Regions from separate parts of the Pseudomonas hamedanensis genome, predicted to be linked through region 2. Evidence: predicted binding sites of a transcription regulator. Region 2 holds the regulator's gene; each other region holds the start of a gene.

Region 1 (7,281 bases), 2.6 Mb from region 2:
GGCCGAAAATGGCCGCCACCAACACCAGCAGCATCGCCCACCACCATTGCTGCATGAATTCCGAAAGGCTGATCACCATCAGGGTGAAGCCCGGCAGTTCGGCGCCGAAACCAGAGAACACCGACTCGAATTGCGGCACGACCTTCACCAGTAGAATCCCGGTGACCACCGCCGCCACCAGCAACACGGCTGTCGGATAGGTCATGGCCTTCTTGATCTTCGCTTTGAGCGCTTCGCTCTTCTCCTTATACGTTGCGACGCGTTCCAACAGGGTGTCGAGGGCGCCGGACTGCTCGCCGGCGTCGACCAGGTTGCAATACAGCTCGTCGAAGTACTGCGGCTTTTTGCGCAGCGCGGTGGCAAAGCTGTTGCCCGCCGCGACTTCCTGCTTCACCTCGTCCACCAGTTTGCGCATCGCCGGGTTTTCGAAGCCCTCGCCGATGATGTCGAACGATTGCAGCAGCGGAACACCGGCCTTCATCATTGTCGCCATTTGCCGGGTAAACAGGGCAATGTCGCGAACCTTGATGCGCTGACCGAAGCTGAGCAAGGACGCCGACTTCTTGCGCACCTTGCCGGGGGAGATCCCCTGTTTGCGCAACTGCGCTTTGATCAATGCCGGGGTTTGCCCGCTCAGTTCACCTGAGACTTTGCTGCCTTTGCGATCCGTACCTTCCCAGGCGTAGACGCTGATTTTCGCTGCCTTGGCCGCCATGTTCAGTCCTTGCTGACTCGGTTGATTTCCTCAAGGCTGGTAATGCCTTGCATGGCCTTGTGCAGTCCAGAGGTGCGCAAATCGTCGAAGCCGTCGCGGCGCATCTGGCTGTCGATTTCCAGTGAATTGCCCTCGGCCATGATCAGCCGTTGCAAGTCCGGTGTGTTTTTCACCACTTCATAAATCCCCACGCGTCCCTTGTAACCGCCGTTGCAGTGATCGCAACCGACCGGCTCGTAGATCGTGAAACTGCCGATGCGTTCCTCGGGGAAGCCTTCCTTGATCAGGGTTTCGCGAGGAATGTCGATGGGCTTTTTGCAGTGGCTGCACAATTTGCGCGCCAGCCGCTGGGCGATGATCAGGCTGACCGAGGTGGCGATATTGAAGCCGGGAATACCCATGTTGTGCAGGCGCGTGAGGGTTTCTGCGGCGCTGTTGGTGTGCAGGGTCGACAGCACCAGGTGCCCGGTCTGTGCGGCCTTGATGGCGATTTCGGCGGTTTCCAGGTCGCGGATCTCGCCGACCATGATCACGTCCGGGTCCTGACGCAGGAACGAACGCAGAGCCTGGGCAAAGTCCAGGCCCTGCCGTGGATTGACGTTGACCTGGTTGATGCCTTCCATGTTGATCTCCACCGGATCTTCGGCCGTGGAGATATTGATGTCGACGGTATTGAGAATATTCAGGCCGGTGTACAGCGACACGGTTTTGCCGGAACCGGTCGGGCCGGTGACCAGAATCATCCCTTGCGGCTGCTTCAGCGCGGCCAGGTACAAGGCCTTTTGCTCGGGCTCGTAACCCAGTGCATCGATGCCCATCTGCGCGCTGGACGGGTCGAGAATCCGGATCACCACTTTTTCGCCCCACAGGGTCGGCAAGGTGTTAACGCGAAAATCGATGGATTTGCTTTTCGACAGGCGCATTTTGATCCGCCCGTCCTGGGGTTTGCGCCTTTCCGAGATGTCGAGACTGGCCATGACTTTCAGGCGCGCGGCGATGCGTCCGGCCAACTGGATCGGCGGTTTGGCCACTTCGCGCAGCATGCCGTCGGTGCGCACCCGCACTCGATAATTTTTCTCGTAGGGTTCGAAGTGCAGGTCGGAGGAGCCGCTTTTGATCGCATCCAGCAGCATCTTGTGCACGAAGCGCACGACGGGTGCATCGTCGGCGTCGAGGCCGCCGATGGCGTCCTGCTTATTGTCGTCGACGGACTCGACGTCCAGCCCGTCGAGATCGACATCGGCCATTTCTTCGAGGCCGCTGGTGTGGGTCTCGAAAAACTTGTCGATGGCATCGCTGAGCTTGTCGTCCTCGACCAGAATCGCTTCGGTGCTCAGGCCGGTGCTGAACTGGATGTCGCTGATTGCCTGCTGGTTGCTCGGATCGGAGATACCGACAAACAGTTTATTGCCGCGTCGCCACAAGGGCAGGGCGCAATGCTGGCGCACCAGTTTTTCACTGACCAGTCCTCTGGGCTGGGTTTCCTTGTCGAGGCAACCGAGGTCGAGCAGGGCCATGCCAAAATGTTCCGAAGCGATTTCGGCGATCTGCCGGCTTTTCACCAGCTTGTTGTGCACCAGATAATTGACCAGCGATACGCGATTGCGCTGCGCTTGTTGCCAGGCCTGCTGGGCGCCTGTTTCCGTGAGCAGTTCGGCCTGCACCAATTGCTTGGCCAGACCGCTCAGAGCGATGTCATTCATGGGGATTCCGCACGCTTGCCATTCATGACTTATAGCCTAGTCAAGTGACAGCGCCAAACACGGCCGGTGCAGGTGACAAAAAGTGTCAGATAGTGCGGTTGCAGGTTGTAGGAAACCGCACTGTCAAACCCTCGCGCCCAGTGGGCGGGGCCTGAAGGCGTTGGCATGGGCTGTGCTGAGGCTTGTTCAGATCATGAGATTTCGCCTCATGCCTGGAGTGTGTCTATGAAAAAACAACAAGGCTTCACATTGATCGAGCTGCTGATCGTGGTGGCGATCATCGGGATCTTGGCGACCATCGCCCTGCCGCAGTATACGAAGTACCAGGCGCGGTCGAAGGTGACGGCGGGGCTCGCGGAGATCAGTGCATTGAAAGTGCCGTTTGAGGACACGATCAACCAGGGCACCGATCCGACATTGACGCTGGTTGCAGGCAGTGCCGCGGTGACCACCTCCAATTGCGCCGTGACGGCGTCGGGTACTGCTTCGACGGGCGCTGGCACAATCGTCTGCACGATCAAAAACGCCCCCGGCCCGGTCCTCGACAAGACTATTACGCTGACTCGCTCGTCCGGCACTGGTGCTGGTGTGTGGACATGCGCTACCACCGTCGCCCCCGATTACTCGCCCAAAGGCTGCACTGCCAGCGGTACATAATCGCGGCCTGCCGACCGAATGCCCCGCGCTTGCGGGGCATTTTTTTAATTCTCACCGCTTCACAAAAGCTCTAATAATTTCAGCAGCTTATGAACTTTCCAAAAAACCGCAAGTTGCATGTGAAGAATGCCCCAGTCATGCATTTTGCATGAAAATGAAAATTGCCTGTTTTCGTAAGTTATTGTTTTTAAAGTGTTTTACCTGTTCGAAAAAGTTGGCACAGCGTTCGCAATATCTCCAGTAACCCTGCTGACAAGCGTTACAGCAGACTTCAAGTAAAAACAGGAGTTACTCGTATGAAGAAGTTCGCTATCACTGCCGCTGCTACCGCTCTGACCCTGACCATGGCTGGCGGCGCATTCGCCCAGACCACTCAGGCTACCCAGTCGCCAATGGTTCTGGCTGCCGGTGAAGTTACTCAAGCGAAAGAAGCTACTTCCGATACCTGGATCACCACCAAGGTCAAAGCTGATCTGGTCACCGAAAAAGGCATTCCTGGCACTGACATCAAGGTTGAAACCAACAAAGGCGTTGTTTCCCTGTCGTCGACCACCGCAGTAACCGAATCGCAGAAAGAAACGGCTGTGGCCATCGCCAAGAAAATCAAAGGCGTCAAAGCGGTCTCCGCTGACGGCCTGAAAGCCGAGTAAGGCAAGGCTTCTCGCCTGGACCGGGAGAAGACGCGACAGGCGGGCCGAGCAATACGTCTGTCGCAACTTTAGAGTTCATGCGAACGGTCACAGGGATGTGACCATTACAGGCCCCGGCACTTGTGTCGGGGCCTGTTCTATTTCAGGGGGCACACAAAACAATGTAGGAGTGAGCCTGCTCGCGATAGCGGTCTGTCAGTTGAATCAGTGTTGACTGACAGACCGCTATCGCGAGCAGGCTCACTCCTACAAGGGGGGATGTTCTTCAATTACCGCGTTTGCTGGTTATCTGTCGCAGGCGATTGCCTTCGAAGCGCAGGTATTGGTACATGCCGTTGTTCGGGCCGTAGGTCCATTCTTCGACCTGAAACTCTTCGCGGCGATTGGCGCTGCGCTTGTAGCCCAGAACGTCACGACTGACCGGTTCGCCACATTTTTGCAGGACCTCGCTTGAGCGGTCGCCAAGGCTGATCAACTGGCTGCCGCAGCGCAGGGTATCCGACGCTGACGCATGGCTGGCGGCACACGTCAGCGCGAGCACAGCCAGCCAGTGACGCGTTGTCATTCGGCATCCAGGTGCATTTGCGTTACCACCCGGCCATCGCTCTCGGCCTCGCCAAGATTGGCGTCGATGAAGTACACGCGGTCATCCTCAAGCTTGCCCTTGTCGACCAGGTAATCCTTGATCGTGCTGGCGCGATCCTGACCCAACTGACGCAGCAGCACGTCGCTGCCGCTCCAGAACGCGATCACGCCTTCGCGCATTTTCGCCGTACGTTCTTCCTTGCCCAGATCCTTCCATTCTGCCGGCGGCTGGGTTTTCAGGCGGGTGCGATAAATACCCTCAAGCAACGGGCCTTTCTCGCTGTCAGGCACTTGCAGCAGCGACGCCTGGGCCGGGACCTTGTCGCCACGGCGCTGGAGCATCTTGTAGTAGTTGTATTGGTATTCCCGTTCCAGGCGCTGCTCGGCGAGTAGCGGGCCGTCGCTGCTTTTCGCGGCGGTGCCTTCGATTTCCAGGCGCAGGGCCGGACGTTCCTTGAGCGCTTGCGACAGTTTCACCAGCGCCGCTTCGGCGTCTTTGCTCAAGTCGCTGGACCCCGGCGCGAAGGACACGGTGCCGAGGTCTTCGGAACCACCGCCACTGACCAGCCCGCCAATCATCTTGAATGGCGCGGCGGCGGCTTTGACGATCAGGTTGCGCAGGGTCTGCCAGACAATCGGCATCACGCTGAACTGAGGGTTATTGAGGTCGCCGGTCACCGGCAACTCGATGGAAATCTTGCCGTCGACGTCCTTGAGCAAGGCTATCGCCAGTTTCAGCGGCAGGCTGACAGCGTCCGGGCTGTCGACTTTTTCCCCAAGCTGCAATTGCTCGACCACCACTTTGTTGTCGGCTTTCAACTGGCCGTTGGTGATCAGGTAATGCAAATCGAGATTGAGCCGGCCCTTGCGGATGCGGTAACCGGCGAACTTGCCGGAGTAGGGCGTCAGGGTGGTCAGTTCGACCCGTTTGAAACTGGTGGCGATGTCGAGGCTGGCCATCGGGTCGAACGGGTTGACCGCACCCTTGATGGTCACCGGTGCATAACGATCGACCTTGCCTTTGATGTCGACGCTGGCCGGCTTCGCCTGACGACTGTCGATGGTGCCGATCTGACCGTTGAGCTGCTGCACGGCGGTGGCGAAGTTCGGTGTCAGGCTAAAGTCGGCGAAGTTGGCCGAGCCGTCGTTGATCGCAATCGCGCCGATGTGAATGCCCAGCGGTTTGTCTTTGCCGGCGGGTTTCGCGGCGGTCGTTTTTGTACCGCTGTCAGCCGGTTGCGCGATCAGCAGGTCGTCGATGTTGGTGGTGCGGTCATCGTTGATCATGAAGCGCGCATAGGGCTGGAACAGGTTGACCTTGTCGATCGACAGGCTGTCGCCGTGCTGGTAGTTCAAGCCTTCGACCACCACTTGCTGCCACTTGAGGAAGTCGCGGGTCTTGAGCGTGTCGAGGGTGTGCAACTGATCGATCTGCGCGCGGCCGGTGACGCTGAGCGCCAGCGGTTCGGTGCTTTTCAGGTTGACCTTCAGGTCACTGCCGAGCATGCCGCTGCGCAGCTCCAGACGAATAAAGGGATTGATGTAGGACTGCGCGACACGCAGGTCGATGTCCTGGGTCTTGACGTTGAGCTGCGCGTTGACCGGTGCCAGATTGACCGTGCCGTCAGCGCTGATCTTGCCTTGCTTGCCCAGCCCGCTGTCGAGTCTGAGCTTGAAAGGCGAGCCGTTGAGGCTGTCGAAATCCTGCAGGTCAACGTTCAGCGGGGTGATATCCAGCGCCACCGCAGGCTTGGCGGAACGGTCGGCCAGGTGCACGGTGTAGTTGCGCAGTTGCACGTCTTTGATCAGCACCTGCCACGGTTTGCTTGGCGCAGTCGATTCAGGCTTGGGTGAGTCGGCGGCCGCCGGCGCATCGGCCGGCTCGGCGGCGGCATTGGCAGCGGGTTTCGACGGCTGGCTGGCGAACAGCTTCTGCCAGTCGAGTTGGCCGTCGGCTTCCAGCGCGGCCCAGGTTTCCAGTTTGTTGCTACGAATTTTGCCGACCAGCACTTGCTGCTTGGCCAGATCCACGGAGGTTTCGCTGACATCGAGGCGCTCTAGCTTCGCCAGCGGCCGGCCGTCCGGTGCCTTGATGGCGAACGGTGCAATGCTCACCGCTACGTTGTTGAGCAGCAGTTCGGTCTGTTTCGACAGATTGAGTTTGTACTCGGTGCTGAGGCTGACCACGCCGTTCTCCAGCACCAGCGGCACCGCGTCGCGCACGTAAGGCCAGAACGCTTTCATCTGGCCGTCGGTGACTTTCAGTGTGCCTTCTGAGGTGAAGGGGATCAGGCTGAAGTTGCCGCTCCAGTCGATCCGCCCACCAGCGGGGCCGATCGCTACCAGAGTCATGTCGGCGCTGTCTTCGGGCAGGGTACTGAGGTTTTTCAGCTCGAAGCTGAGGTCGTCATAGAGGAATTCGATGGGCTCGCTGGGCCGCACATCTTCGAAATGCACGACGCCGCCGGCCAGCTTGATGTTGTCGATGCGCAGCGGAAACGGCTTGGCGTCGGGATCGGCGGGTGTCGGCTCACTCGGCGGGATGTTGAACAGGCCGAGCAGGTTGAGCTTGCCGTCCTTGGCGAAAAGGATTTCGCTCTTGGGCTTGTCCAGCTCGATGTCCGACAGATGCAGCGCTTTGGTCCACAGGCTGTCGAGTTGCAGGTTGGCGTAGAGACGGTCGAAGCCGACCTGTTCCTTGCCCGGTTCGCCAATCATCAGGCCCCACAGGGTGACTTCAAGGCTGAACGGGTTCAATTCGATGCGCTGCAGGTGCGCCGGCACCGTCGCGTAGTTCGCCAGTTGCTGGTTGGCCACACGCAGGGCAATGCCCGGCAGGATCAGAAACCCCAGCAGGCTGTAGAGGGCCAGGGCGGTCAACAGGGCGCCAATCGCGCGAATCAATCCTTTGGGCATGTGCGGCTTCATCTGTCTGAATCGGAGTGCCTTGGAGTATGGCACGCGATTCTGG
Region 2 (7,281 bases):
TCACTCGCGACGACGTGATCCTGGCCCTGTCGAACTCCGGCTCGACCAATGAAATCGTGACCTTGCTGCCCCTGATCAAACGCCTGGGCATCCAGTTGATCAGCCTCACCGGTAACCCGCAGTCGCCGTTGGCGAAGGCCGCCGAGGTCAATCTCAACGTTCACGTCGAGCACGAAGCCTGCCCGCTGAACCTGGCGCCGACCTCGTCGACGACGGCAGCGCTGGTCATGGGCGACGCCCTGGCGGTGGCGCTGCTGGAGGCGCGCGGCTTTACCGCTGAAGACTTCGCCTTCTCTCATCCGGGCGGAGCGCTTGGGCGTCGTCTGCTGCTGAAAGTGGAAAACGTCATGCACGCCGGCCAGGAGCTGCCGCAGGTGCAACGCGGCACTTTGCTCAAGGACGCGCTGATGGAGATGACCCGCAAGGGCCTCGGCATGACCGTCATCCTTGAAGCCGACGGCAGGCTCGCCGGGATCTTCACCGACGGCGACTTGCGTCGCACCCTGGATCGCGCCATCGATATCCGCAGCGCCACCATTGATCAGGTGATGACCGCGCACGGCAAGACCGCCCGGCCCGAGATGCTCGCCGCCGAAGCCCTGAAAATCATGGAAGACCACCGAATCAACGCCCTGGTAGTCGTCGACGAGGAGGACCGCCCGATCGGCGCCTTCAACCTCTCCGATCTGCTGCGCGCAGGAGTCATGTAATGAGCAACGATCTGCTGCAACGCGGCAAAGCGATCAAACTGGCAGTCTTCGACGTCGATGGCGTCCTTACCGACGGACGTCTGTATTTCCTCGAAGACGGCAGCGAGTTCAAGACGTTCAACACCCTCGACGGCCAGGGCATCAAAATGCTGATGAATGCCGGCGTGCAGACGGCTATCATCAGTGGTCGCAAAACCCCGGTGGTCGAGCGCCGAGCGAAAAACCTCGGCATTCCTCATCTGTTTCAGGGGCGCGAGGACAAACTGGTCGTTCTCGACGGCCTGCTGGCCCAACTGGGCCTAAGCTATGAACAGGTCGCCTACCTCGGTGACGATCTGCCTGACCTGCCGGTGATCCGCCGCGTGGGCCTGGGCATGGCCGTTGCCAACGCTGCCGATTTCGTCCGCGAACATGCCCACGGCGTGACCCGCGCCCGCGGCGGCGAAGGTGCCGCCCGCGAGTTCTGCGAATTGATCCTGCGCGCCCAGGGCCGCCTCGATGCGGCCAACGCCGCGTACCTGTGAGCCAAGCCATGTTTAGCAAAAAGTTTCGCAACTTCCTGCTGTTCGGCTGCATCGCTGCGATCTTCGCTGCGGTCGGCTATTGGAATATCAGCCCGGAGCGCTTTCTCGACAAGCCGCCGGTGTCGACCGCCGAAAACCCGATCGACTGGTACGCGACCAACACGCACACCATTCAGTATCTGCCGGACGGCAAAGTGCAGTACGAGATGACCTCCGACAAGGCCGAGCACGTCAAGGCTACCGACGTCACCTTGGTCACCAAACCGGACTTGAACATGTATCGCGGCACCGACTTCCCATGGCACGTGACCAGTGAGCGCGGCGAAGTGAATTCGGGCGGTACCGAAGTGGAATTGATCGACTCGGTGCGCGTACAGCGTACCGATGAGAAAAATCGCGGCACCCTGATCACCAGCACCCGCATGACCGTGTTCCCGCAGCAAGAATATGCGCAGACCGCGCAACCCGTTAGAATCGAGGGCGCTGGCGGTGTATCGACTGGCGTCGGAATGAAAGCGTACCTGAAGGAAAGCAGGATACACCTGCAATCGAACGTAAGAGGACAGTATGAGGCTCGTTAAAACCCTCCCTATTTTGCTCAGTCTGGGCGCAGCACTGGGAAGCGTGAGCGCCTGGTCCCTGCCGAACGATCAGCAGCAACCGATCCGCATTCAGGCCGACGACGCCCAACTGGACGACAAGAATGGCATTGCCACCTATAAAGGTGACGTGATCATTACCCAGGGTTCGATGATCGTCAAAGGCAATACCGTGACCATCACCCGCACCCAGGCCGGCGATATCGATGTGGTAACTTCGGTCGGCAACCTGGCCTACTTCGAACAACTGCAGACCGCTGGCGACAGCAAGCCCGTACAGGGCTGGGGCGTGACGATCCAGTACCACGCCGCGCAGAACCGCGTCGTGCTGATCGACAAGGCCAAGGTTGTCGACAAAGACAACAACACCACCCAAGGCGAGAAAATCGTCTACGACACCGTGAAGAAACTCGCCAGCGCCGGTCGCGCCACGGGCAGCAAAGTCACCGAAGCGCGTCCGCGCATCGACATGGTGATCCAGCCGAAGAAGAAAACCGACGAGAAAACCCAGTAATGGCAACTCTGAAAGCTCAGCACCTGGCCAAGGCCTATAAAAGCCGCCAGGTCGTGCGTGACGTCAGCCTGTCGATCGACAGCGGCCAGATCGTCGGCCTGCTCGGTCCGAACGGCGCCGGCAAGACGACCTGCTTTTACATGATCGTGGGCCTGGTGCAGGCCGATCAGGGTCGAGTGCTGATCGATGATCTGGACGTCAGCCACCAGCCGATGCACGGTCGCGCCAAGGCCGGTATCGGCTATCTGCCGCAAGAAGCGTCGATCTTCCGCAAACTGTCGGTGGCCGACAACATCATGGCGATCCTTGAGACCCGTCAGGAACTCGACAAGGCCGGCCGTCGCAAGGAGCTGGAAAGCCTGCTGCAGGAATTCCACATCAGCCACATTCGCGACAACCTCGGCATGAGCCTGTCCGGCGGTGAGCGTCGCCGTGTGGAAATCGCTCGCGCCCTCGCCACCGCGCCGAAATTTATCCTGCTCGACGAACCGTTCGCCGGTGTCGACCCGATCTCGGTCGGCGACATCAAGCAAATCATTCACCATCTCAAGGCCAAGGGCATCGGTGTTCTGATCACCGACCACAACGTCCGTGAGACCCTGGATATCTGCGAAACCGCCTATATCGTCAACGATGGCCAACTGATCGCTGAAGGCGATGCGCAAACCATTCTGGCCAACGATCTGGTCAAGGAAGTGTATCTGGGTCACGAATTCCGCCTGTAAGCGACAGTGCCCGGTGAGCCGCCCGGGCGCCGTATCGATTCGAGCCGGAATTTAATACGCTTTAATTGTTACAGCGCTCTAGGCAAACACTTCAGTTTCAGGCATATAATTTGCTTAAGTTTGGCGCTTCGGCGCCCTGTAGTGGATGGCGCATAGCGCCGGCGAATAAGGTGTTAAGCCCCTGCCATGAAACCATCGCTAGTCTTGAGAATGGGCCAGCAGCTGACGATGACACCGCAGCTGCAACAGGCCATCCGCCTGCTCCAATTGTCCACCCTGGATCTGCAACAGGAAATCCAGGAGGCCCTGGAATCCAATCCGATGCTCGAACGCCAGGAAGAAGGCGACGACTTCGACAATTCCGACCCGCTGGCCGACAGCACCGAACAAAAGCCCGCCGAAATTCAGGAACCGTCCTACCAGGAAGCCGCCCCGACGGTGGATAACCTCGAGGAAGGCGAATGGAACGAGCGCATCCCTAACGAACTTCCGGTCGATACCGCCTGGGAAGACGTCTACCAGACCAGCGCCAGCAGCCTGCCCAGCAGCGATGACGACGAGTGGGATTTCACCACCCGCACATCCGTTGGCGAAAGCCTGCAAAGCCATCTGCTGTGGCAACTGAATCTCGCGCCGATGTCCGACACCGACCGGCTGATCGCCGTGACACTGATCGATTGCATCAACAATCAGGGCTATCTCGACGAAACCCTCGACGAGATCCTTGAAGCATTCGATCCGGAACTGGACATCGAGCTGGACGAAATCGAAGCCGTCCTGCATCGCATCCAGCAGTTCGAACCCGCCGGCATCGGCGCCCGCAACCTCAGCGAGTGCCTGCTGCTGCAACTGCGTCAGTTGCCGGCCCGGACGCCGTGGCTGGCCGAGGCCAAACGTCTGGTCGCCGATTACATCGACCTGCTGGGCAGCCGCGATTACAGCCAGTTGATGCGCCGCATGAAGCTCAAGGAAGATGAGCTGCGCCAGGTCATCGAACTGGTTCAGAGCCTTAATCCGCGTCCGGGCTCGCAGATCGAGTCCACCGAAGCCGAGTACGTCATCCCCGATGTTATCGTGCGCAAGGACAACGAACGCTGGCTGGTCGAGCTGAATCAGGAATCCGTACCGCGTCTGCGCGTCAACGCCCAGTACGCCGGCTTCGTCAAGCGCGCCGACACCAGCGCCGACAACACCTTCATGCGCAATCAGTTGCAGGAAGCGCGCTGGTTCATCAAGAGCCTGCAAAGCCGCAACGAAACCCTGATGAAAGTGGCCACGCAGATTGTCGAGCACCAACGCGGCTTCCTGGAATATGGCGACGAAGCGATGAAGCCGCTGGTCCTGCATGACATCGCCGAAGCCGTAGGCATGCATGAATCGACGATTTCCCGGGTGACCACGCAGAAATTCATGCATACCCCACGCGGTATTTATGAACTGAAATACTTTTTCTCCAGCCACGTCAGCACCTCCGAAGGCGGCGAATGCTCGTCCACGGCGATCCGCGCGATCATTAAAAAACTGGTTGCCGCGGAAAATCAGAAAAAGCCGTTGAGCGACAGCAAGATCGCTGGTTTACTGGAGGCACAAGGCATTCAGGTGGCTCGCCGCACGGTCGCCAAGTACCGCGAATCCCTCGGGATCGCGCCTTCGAGCGAGCGCAAACGGTTGATGTAAGCCACGTTACAGCGTTCCAGTGGCAGGCTTTTCGGCCTGCCGCTTTATGCACTGGCAACGAAGGAGAAGCTGTATGCAAGTCAACATCAGTGGACACCAACTGGAAGTGACCGAACCTCTGCGCACCTACATCGGCGAAAAACTCGACCGACTGGAGCGGCATTTCGACAAGATCACCAACGTGCAAGTCATATTGAATGTCGAGAAGCTCAAGCAGAAAATCGAAGCCACGCTGCATATTCCCGGCGGAGAAGTAGTTGCCAATGCCGAGCATGACGACATGTATGCCGCCATTGACCTGCTCACCGACAAGCTGGATCGCCAACTCAAAAAGCATAAGGAAAAGACCCAAAGCCTCCTCCAGGGCGCGACCGGTCGTTAACCCCCCTATCCCATGATCCGACTTGAAACCATCCTGACCCCCGGCCGTTCCCAAGTGAACGCGCCGGGCGGCAGCAAGAAAAAAGCCCTCGAACAGATTGCCAACCTGATCCACCGCGAAGTGCCGGATTTGGCGATGCAGGATGTCTTCGAGGCCCTGGTTGCCCGTGAAAAACTCGGTTCCACCGGTTTTGGCAACGGCATCGCCATTCCCCACTGCCGCCTCAAGGGTTGCCAGTCGCCGATCAGCGCGCTGATGCACCTTGAAGCCCCGATTGATTTCGACGCCATCGATGGCGCCCCGGTGGACCTGCTGTTCGTGTTGCTGGTACCGGAAGCTGCGACCGATGCACACCTGGAATTGCTGCGCCAGATCGCCAGCATGCTCGATCGCAAGGAAGTGCGCGACAGACTGCGCAGCGCGCCAAGCAGCGAAGCGCTGTACAAAGTCGTCCTGGACGAACAGAACGGGCACTAATCATGCGTTTGATCATCGTCAGTGGCCGTTCGGGCTCGGGTAAAAGTACCGCCCTGAATGTCCTTGAGGACAACGGCTATTACTGCATCGATAACCTGCCGGCTGGCCTGCTGCCGGAACTGGCCGAACGCGCGCTGATCCACACCGAACTGGCACAGCCGCTGGTCGCCGTGTCGATCGATGCGCGCAATCTGCCGAGCCACCTGTCGCGCTTCCCTGAACTGCTCGAAGATGCCCGGAGCAAGCACATTCAGTGCGATGTGCTGTATCTGGATGCCGACGAAGAAACCCTGCTCAAGCGTTTCTCCGAGACGCGCCGTCGTCACCCGCTGAGCAATGCCGACCGTTCGCTGGCCGAGGCGATCAAGGATGAAAGCGCCCTGCTCGGCCCGATTGCCGATCTGGCTGACCTGAAGATCAACACCACGCACCTGAACCTCTATCAGTTGCGCGACACCATCAAGTTGCGTCTGCTGAACCAGCCGGAGCCGGGTACGGCGTTTCTGGTCGAGTCGTTTGGCTTCAAGCGCGGCATGCCGGTCGACGCCGACCTGGTCTTTGATGTGCGCTGCCTGCCCAACCCGTACTGGAAACCGGAGCTGCGCGAGCAGTCCGGTCTCGACGCGCCGGTGGCCGAGTATCTGGCGGAACAGCCGGATGTCGAAGAAATGTATCAGGACATCTTCGCCTACCTGCACAAGTGGCTGCCGCGCTTCGCCGCGAGCAATCGCGCCTACGTCACCGTTGCCATTGGCTGTACCGGCGGGCACCACCGCTCTGTCTACCTGACCGAACGCCTGGGTCAGGCCCTGCAAAAAACCTTGAAGAACGTCCAGGTTCGCCACCGCGACCTCACCTAAAGGATTCACACCGCGATGCCTGCTCGTGAAATCGAAATCATCAATAAATTGGGGCTGCACGCCCGAGCGTCGGCCAAGTTCGTCGGCGTTGCCGGCAAATTTCCGGACACGACGATAAGAGTGGGCCGCACGCCCGAGAGCACAGTGGACGGTAAAAGCATTATGGCAATGATGATGCTGGCGGCGGGCAAGGGCACCAAAATCCATTTGAGCACCGAGGGCGAGCAAGCCCAGGAAGCCATGGACGCCCTGGTAGAACTGATCAACAACTACTTCGATGAAGGCGAGTGACCCTGTGGCGAGGGAGCTTGCTCCCGCTCGGCTGCGCAGCAGTCGTCAGTGCGGTGCAGCTGGAAAAAATCCAGCGGGGCCGCTTCGCAGCCCGGCGGGAGCAAGCTCCCACACCACAGCTCAACCCAACGCCGTATCCATGACCATCATCAGACAAAACCCGATCAACAAACCGAGACTCGCCAGCTTGTCATGACCATGACGGCGCGACTCCGGGATCACTTCGTGAGTGACCACCAGCAACATCGCCCCCGCCGCCAGTGCCAATCCCAGCGGCAACAGCACTTGCGCCAGACTCACCAGCCAGGCACACAACACTGCGAACACCGGTTCGACCAGACCTGACGCCGCGCCGATCAGGAATGCCCTGACACGCGACATCCCCGCCCCGGCCAGCACCAACGCAATCACCAACCCCTCCGGCACATCCTGCAAGGCGATACCCATCGCCAGGCTGTCCGCTTCCGGCATACCGCCGCCAGCAGACACACCGACCGCCATGCCTTCCGGAATGTTGTGCGC
Region 3 (7,281 bases), 2.0 Mb from region 2:
GTGAGCACCTTCGGAGGCTGCGGAGCATCATCCGCGCTTAGGGTGTTGGACACGGTTCTTCAATCTCCAGACAAAATAAGACTACGACTGGCCAGTATTTTGCCAGTATGTTTCGCAGGTTGATAGTGCGTGGCCACCGAATGGCTCATGCCTGGCTGAGCGTACGCGGCTTGATCGGCTTGGCGAAGGTTCCGCTGGCGTCATACAGCGCTGGCGGCTCGCCGCCGGTGAGGATTTTCAGTTGGTTGGCCGTGGAGGCCTGCTGGATCTGGATCGACTGGCCATTTTTGACGTTGGCCGCCTGGCACTGCGCGATCAGAGCGGTCAGTGCGTCGCCTTGCTTGAGCAACTGTTCGCCAAGGCTTGACTGGCTGGCCAGTTGCGCAAGACCTGTGCGATCCGTCGGCAGGTTGAGGCTGGCGAGGATTTCGCTGCGCTTGCGGCCATGCTGTTCAAGCAGAATGATCAAGGCCTGTTTGGTCGCCAGAATTTCTTCCAGCAGCGGCATGTCACGACCGTGCAAAGCGAGGGACTCGGTTTGCAGCAACTCCAGCAATTGTTGCGCTGGAGCAAAGTCGTCGTTGATCAATTGCAATAAATTAGTGTCGTGCATGGCTGGCCTTGGGGTTTAAGCGTCCAAAAGCCTGGCGCCGGCAAAAGCCTAGCGCTGGGCTTCGAAGTTGAGCAGTTTGCTGGCTACACGGTTGCTGTCGACTTTATAGCTGCCATCGGCAATCGCGGCTTTCAACTCGGCCACACGGGCTTTATCGACAGCAGGCTGATCGCGCAGCTTGTCAGTGACCTTCTGCAACTGTTGAGCCTCATTGCTGAGGTGTACCGATTCCCCGCTTTTTGCGGTACTGGCCGTTTCGGCCTGGGTATTCAGCGGCGCGGAGGGGCTGTTTTCAGCGCTTTCCTTGGCGTTGCTGGTACGTGTATTGCCGGTAAGTGGCGAGGAACTGTTCAAACGGTTGAAATCGATAACCATGATAAAAAACCTCTGGGAATTTGGACGCTTGCCATGTTTTCGGCTATCCCCTGGAAAACTTTAGGCACATTTATGCAATGAGCCTTGCCTGCGCCGGCGCGTGTTCTGCTGCGGCACAGTTTAGGGAACAGCCGGGGTCAGCGCCAGTTTTCTACATTGCCACTTCCACTTGGCCGGGCGCGGTGACTTGCGCCTTGATGACCCGCTGGGAGTTGAGGTTTTTCACCCGGATCTGTTCTTTCAGGCCGCCGTTGGCCAGCGCTTCGCCGGGCATCCGCACGGCCAATGTGCCGCTGCGGGCGGTAATGACGACTTGATCACCCTTGCGGATGACTTCGGCCTGTTCGAGATGGACCAGCGTAATCACCTGATCGGCGACCGTTGGTCGGGTCAATTTTTGTCCGATCGCTTCGTCCACCGACGTCAAAAAACCTTGATTGATCACGCTGACGTCGCGCTCGCGCAGGGTGACATCCTGCGGCTCGATAATCCCGGCGCGCTTGAGCGGGCGGGTGGTGGTGACAATCTCGCGAAACAGGCGGACTTGAGCGGGCACGAACACGGTCCAGGGCGAACTGCCTTCGCAGCGAACCTTGACGGTGACGCGGCCCAGAGGGCGTGCCGGACTCTCCAGGGACGCTGTCAATTCCTTGTCGCACATGGGCATGCGCAGCCGCGGATCGAGCTGGTTGACTTCGATTTCGTAGCGGCCTTCGGTTTGACTGGTAGCCAGATAGTCTTCTACGGTGAATTCAAGAAAGCCCTGAGTCACGCCGATAAGCATATCAGGCAAGGTAACCGCATCAGCATTGGCAGGACTGCCGGCAAATACGCAAAAAACGGCGGACACCGCGCAAAGCCCTTTGCAAAGGGAGGATGTCAGGCGTCGGGAAAATGTCGTTTGAGCGTTCATACAGGTTAAAAAGCAAGCGCCGTGCCGTTTAGCAATAAATGTGCGTCGCAACAACACTTGGCGTTGGTGTAGGAGTCTGGGCATGGCTGGTGTAATGGATTCGGTGAACCAGCGCACGCAACTGGTAGGGCAGAATCGCCTGGAGCTGTTGTTGTTCCGTCTCGACGGCCAGCAGCTCTACGGGATCAACGTGTTCAAGGTTCGGGAAGTGCTGCAATGCCCGTCACTGACGTTGATGCCCAAATCCAGTCCTGTCGTGTGCGGGGTGGCGAATATTCGGGGGGCGACCATTCCGATTCTGGATCTGGCGATGGCGACTGGCTCCGGTGCGTTGAAAGACAAGAAAAATCCGTTCGTGATCATCACGGAGTACAACACCAAGACCCAGGGTTTCCTGGTCCGCTCGGTGGAGCGCATCGTCAACATGAACTGGGAAGAGATCCATCCACCACCCAAGGGCACGGGGCGCGATCATTACCTGACCGCTGTGACCCGGGTGGACAACCAGTTAGTCGAAATCATCGACGTCGAGAAGGTGCTGGCCGAAGTCGCGCCGACGCCGGAAGCGATCTCGGTGGGCGTGGTCGACGTCGAGACCCAGACCAAGGCGTTGTCACTGCGGGTGCTGACGGTCGATGACTCGTCGGTGGCGCGCAAGCAGGTCACGCGTTGCCTGCAGACGATCGGTGTCGAAGTGGTGGCGCTGAACGACGGCAAGCAGGCGCTGGATTACCTGCGCAAGCTGGTCGATGAAGGCAAGAAGCCGGAAGAAGAGTTCCTGATGATGATTTCCGACATCGAGATGCCGGAGATGGACGGGTACACCCTGACGGCGGAAATCCGCGGCGACGCACGCATGCAAAAACTTCATATCATCCTGCATACTTCGTTGTCGGGGGTATTCAATCAGGCGATGGTCAAGAAAGTCGGTGCTGATGACTTCCTGGCCAAATTCCGTCCTGATGACCTCGCATCCCGGGTAGTCGACCGGATCAAAGCAGCAGATATCAGCTAGGGGCCTTTTGTCCCTGGCGATCAACACGATTTAAGAGGCGGCATCATTGTCTACGGGTAATTTGGATTTTGAACAGTTCCGGGTCTTCCTGGAAAAAGCCTGTGGCATTCTGCTCGGTGAAAACAAGCAGTACCTGGTCTCGAGCCGTCTCAACAAACTGATGGAGCAGCAAGGCATCAAGTCCCTGGGTGAGCTGGTTCAGCGCATCCAGACCCAGCCGCGCAGCGGTTTGCGCGAGCAGGTGGTCGATGCCATGACGACCAACGAAACCCTGTGGTTTCGTGACACCTATCCGTTTGAAGTCTTGAAGAACAAGGTACTGCCTGAAGCGATCAAGGCCAGCCCCAACCAGCGTCTGCGGATCTGGTCGGCGGCGTGCTCGTCAGGTCAGGAACCCTATTCGCTGTCGATGTCGATCGACGAGTTCGAGCGCAGCAACCTCGGTCAGCTGAAAATGGGTGTGCAGATCGTTGCCACCGATCTGTCCGGCCTCATGCTCAACAACTGCAAGACCGGCGAGTACGACAGCCTGGCGATCGGCCGTGGTCTGTCGCCCGAACGGCTGCAACGCTACTTCGATCCGAAAGGGCCGGGGCGCTGGGTCGTCAAGGCGCCGATCAAGAGCCGCGTGGAGTTTCGCTCGTTCAACCTGCTCGACAGCTACGCGGCGTTGGGCAAGTTCGACATCGTGTTCTGCCGCAACGTGCTGATCTACTTCTCTGCCGAAGTGAAGAAAGACATCCTGTTGCGTATTCACAGCACGTTGAAGCCGGGTGGGTATCTGTTCCTTGGCGCTTCGGAGGCGCTGAACGGTTTGCCGGATCATTACCAGATGGTCCAGTGCAGCCCGGGGATTATTTACCAGGCGAAATAACCGGTTCGCGGCGACACAAAAAACGGCAGTCCTTTTAGGCTGCCGTTTTTTTGCGCCTGAATATTCTCTTCGAAACGCCACTAATCCCCTGTAGGAGTGAGCCTGCTCGCGATTGCGGTCTATCAGACAACACATCAGCGACTGACACACGGCTATCGCGAGCAGGCTCACTCCTACAATGGATCTGTGGTGGGAGGGAGAACGGGGGCAAGCGGCAGAAAAGCGGCATCCGGCGGAAACCGGTTGCCGCTTTTCTGGCATTGCCGCTTTGCCCGTTCGACGCAAAGCCCCGGAATACGGGGCTTTGTCCGTTTGGCACGGCGCTTGCTAAAGCTCAGTTACGAAAAACCGGTCACCTGAAGGTTCCCGACATGAGCATCAGCTTCGACAAAGCGCTCGGCATTCACGAAAAAGCACTGGGCTTCCGCGCCCAGCGTGCCGAAGTGCTGGCCAACAACATCGCCAACGCCGATACCCCGAACTACAAGGCGCGTGACCTGGATTTCTCCAAAGTGCTCGAAGCACAGACCGAGAAGACCAAGACCGGCGGCCACTTTGCCCTGAACATGACCAACAGCCGTCACATCGAGGCTGAAGGCTTGGGCAATGGCGACGAATCGCTGATGTATCGCACGCCGATGCAGCCTTCGATCGACCAGAACACCGTGGACGCTCAACTGGAACAGTCGAACTACGCGGAAAACGCCGTCGGCTTCCAGGCCAGCTTCACGCTGCTCAACAGCAAATTCAAAGGGCTGGTGTCAGCCCTGCGCGGAGAATAATTCATGTCCCTGTCCAGCGTTTTCAACATTGCCGGCAGCGGCATGAGCGCCCAGACCACGCGTCTGAACACCGTCGCATCGAACATCGCCAACGCCGAGACGGTCTCGTCGAGCATCGACCAGACCTACCGCGCCCGTCACCCGGTGTTCGCCACCATGTTCCAGGGCGGCCAGGCTGGCGGCAGCAATTCGCTGTTCCAGAACCAGGACGCGGCCGGTCAGGGCGTGCAAGTGCTCGGTGTGGTCGAAGACGACAGCAACCTCGAAGCGCGTTACGAGCCGAACCATCCGGCGGCTGACGCCAAAGGCTACGTCTACTACCCGAACGTCAACGTGGTGGAAGAAATGGCTGACATGATTTCCGCGAGCCGTTCGTTCCAGACCAACGCCGAAATGATGAACACCGCCAAGACCATGATGCAGAAGGTACTGACCCTCGGTCAGTAATAAGGGGCGACTGCCATGAGCGTTACCGATACCACCAGCTCCCTGAGCATGAATGACATCCTGGCGAACTCGTCGAAAAAGACCAGTTCGACCACCGATGGCATTGCCTCGGCGACCAACAGCAGCACCGGCGGGCAAGCGCTGGGCAAGGACGCGTTCCTGCAGTTGCTGGTGACCCAGCTGAAAAACCAGAACCCGCTCGATCCGCAGGACAACAGCGCATTCGTTGCACAGTTGGCGCAGTTCAGCAGCCTCGAAGGCATCACCACGTTGAACTCCACCGTGAGTGGCCTTGCCGGCAACTACAACTCGTCGCAGGCGCTGCAAGCGTCGTCGCTGGTCGGTCGCAACGTGATCGTGCAAACCAATACCGCGCAACTCGACGATCCGAGCAAAGGCCTGACCGGTTCGGTCAACGTGCCATCGTCCATCGCGGGCGGCACCGTGACCATCACCGACAAGGATGGTAAAGCTGTCCGCACTATCGATCTGGGCAGTCGCGCTGCTGGCAGTGCCAGCTTCACCTGGGACGGCAAGGACACCGCCGGCACCGTGGTGCCCGTCGGGACTTACACCTTCAAGGCGAGCGCGCCGATCAACGGCACCGCGACGGACCTGGCGACTTACCTGCCAGCGACCGTCAACAGCGTGACGATCAGCCAGACCGGTGGCGAGCTGATGCTCAACCTGGCTGGCAAGGGCACCGTTGCCCTGTCCAAAGTACAAACCATTGGTATATAGAGCCGACTAACCCGGCATAAAGGAGTGGAATATGTCTTTCAATATCGGCCTTAGCGGTCTCTATGCAGCCAACAAGCAACTGGACGTGACCGGCAACAACATCGCCAACGTCGCGACCGCCGGGTTCAAATCCTCCCGCGCAGAATTCGAAGACGTGTACTCGTCGACTCGCCTGGGCAGCGGCAGCAAAGTGATCGGCAACGGCGTGCGCCTGGCCAACGTTTCCCAGCAGTTCACCCAGGGTGACATCAACAACACCGGCAACGTGTTGGACATGGGCATCAACGGTTCCGGTTTCTTCACCATGAGCAACAATGGCTCGATCTCGTACACCCGTGCCGGTACGTTCAAGGTCGACAACGCCGGTTACATCACCAACACCGACTACACCTCGCGTCTGCAGGGTTACGGTGTGGATGCCAACGGCAAGATCATCAACGGCGTGTTGACTGATCTCAAGATCGATACTTCGAACCTGGCGCCGAAGTCGACTTCGGCGGTGACTTCGAGCATCAACCTGAACTCCTCGGCCCCCGTGATTGTTGATACCGGCGCTACTGCCGTGAAGTTCGACCCGTCGAAGCCTGAGACTTACACCAAGTCGTTCAGCACACCGATCTATGACACTCAGGGTAACTCCCACGTCATGGATCAGTACGTGGTCAAGACTGGCGAGAATACCTGGAAGGTTTACACCCTGGTTGATGGACGCAACCCGGATGCCACCGGTAGCGATCCAACCAACGCCGCCACGCCTCCGGTTGCTTCGACATTGACGTTCGACAGTTCCGGCAAGTTGCTTCAGGTGAGTACACCGAGTACTTTGCCGCCGCCGGCGCCGAACCCGCTCATCAGCAGCGACTTGACGTTGAGTAACTGGAAACCAGGCACCGTGACCAATGGTGTTTTTACGCCTAACGGCGCGGCAGCAAATCCGGCTGGCGTGACCATTTCGATGGCCAAGACCACCCAGTACAACGCTGATACTTCGCGCACGATCCCGACTCAGGATGGCTACGCCACTGGACAGATCACCAACCTGACCATCGACGGTACCGGTACGCTGTTCGCCAACTTCAGCAACAACCAGAGCAAGGCGATTGGTCAGGTTGCACTGGCCAGTTTCACCAACGAACAGGGCTTGCAGGCTGTCGGTGGTACTAGCTGGAAAGAGACTTTCGCTTCCGGCATTCCGGGCTACGACGCACCGAAGACCGGTACGTTGGGTGAGGTGGTGTCCAACTCGCTGGAAGAGTCGAACGTTAACCTGACCAACGAGCTGGTTGATCTGATCAAGGGCCAGAGCAACTATCAGGCGAACGCCAAGACCATTTCGACTCAGAGCACGATTATGCAGACCATTATTCAGATGACTTGATTCGGGTTTCTGCGTGGTTTGATTGGGCCCCTCGTTTTGAGGGGCTTTTTTTTGGCGCCTTGGCGGCCTTTGGGCCGACCAGGCTTTGGGTTGTTTGGGGGGGATATCCGTTGCTGCGGTAACGGCTTCTTAAGGTTTCGCCC

What was found. The regulator sigma-54, encoded in region 2, starts transcription at its own class of promoters, with help from an activator protein. The targets are predictions, from matches to a motif close to ANTGGCATNNANNTTGCTNT.
Region 1: HU739_RS24805 (pilin) is a predicted target of sigma-54. The motif match lies at 2,578-2,597, and genes of this name have one in related genera.
Region 3: flgB (flagellar basal body rod protein FlgB) is a predicted target of sigma-54. The motif match lies at 4,102-4,121, and genes of this name have one in related genera.

The regions. Positions count from the first base shown of each region.
Region 1 is NZ_CP077091.1:5,662,406-5,669,686, reverse strand. Features, by position in the region: gene HU739_RS24815 (type II secretion system F family protein) at 1-715, opposite strand, end outside; gene pilB (type IV-A pilus assembly ATPase PilB) at 718-2,418, opposite strand; gene HU739_RS24805 (pilin) at 2,644-3,075, shown strand; gene HU739_RS24800 (BON domain-containing protein) at 3,372-3,725, shown strand; gene HU739_RS24795 (DUF2845 domain-containing protein) at 3,991-4,290, opposite strand; gene HU739_RS24790 (DUF748 domain-containing protein) at 4,287-7,238, opposite strand.
Region 2 is NZ_CP077091.1:3,030,391-3,037,671, forward strand. Features, by position in the region: gene HU739_RS13180 (KpsF/GutQ family sugar-phosphate isomerase) at 1-710, shown strand, start outside; gene HU739_RS13185 (KdsC family phosphatase) at 710-1,234, shown strand; gene lptC (LPS export ABC transporter periplasmic protein LptC) at 1,243-1,815, shown strand; gene lptA (lipopolysaccharide transport periplasmic protein LptA) at 1,802-2,347, shown strand; gene lptB (LPS export ABC transporter ATP-binding protein) at 2,347-3,072, shown strand; gene HU739_RS13205 (RNA polymerase factor sigma-54) at 3,259-4,749, shown strand; gene hpf (ribosome hibernation-promoting factor, HPF/YfiA family) at 4,823-5,131, shown strand; gene ptsN (PTS IIA-like nitrogen regulatory protein PtsN) at 5,144-5,608, shown strand; gene rapZ (RNase adapter RapZ) at 5,611-6,468, shown strand; gene HU739_RS13225 (HPr family phosphocarrier protein) at 6,484-6,759, shown strand; gene HU739_RS13230 (ZIP family metal transporter) at 6,880-7,281, opposite strand, start outside.
Region 3 is NZ_CP077091.1:5,011,120-5,018,400, reverse strand. Features, by position in the region: gene HU739_RS21915 (flagellar brake protein) at 1-53, opposite strand, end outside; gene HU739_RS21910 (flagella synthesis protein FlgN) at 146-613, opposite strand; gene flgM (flagellar biosynthesis anti-sigma factor FlgM) at 662-988, opposite strand; gene flgA (flagellar basal body P-ring formation chaperone FlgA) at 1,140-1,901, opposite strand; gene HU739_RS21895 (chemotaxis protein CheV) at 1,984-2,916, shown strand; gene cheR (protein-glutamate O-methyltransferase CheR) at 2,963-3,790, shown strand; gene flgB (flagellar basal body rod protein FlgB) at 4,162-4,572, shown strand; gene flgC (flagellar basal body rod protein FlgC) at 4,576-5,019, shown strand; gene flgD (flagellar hook assembly protein FlgD) at 5,035-5,760, shown strand; gene flgE (flagellar hook protein FlgE) at 5,792-7,138, shown strand.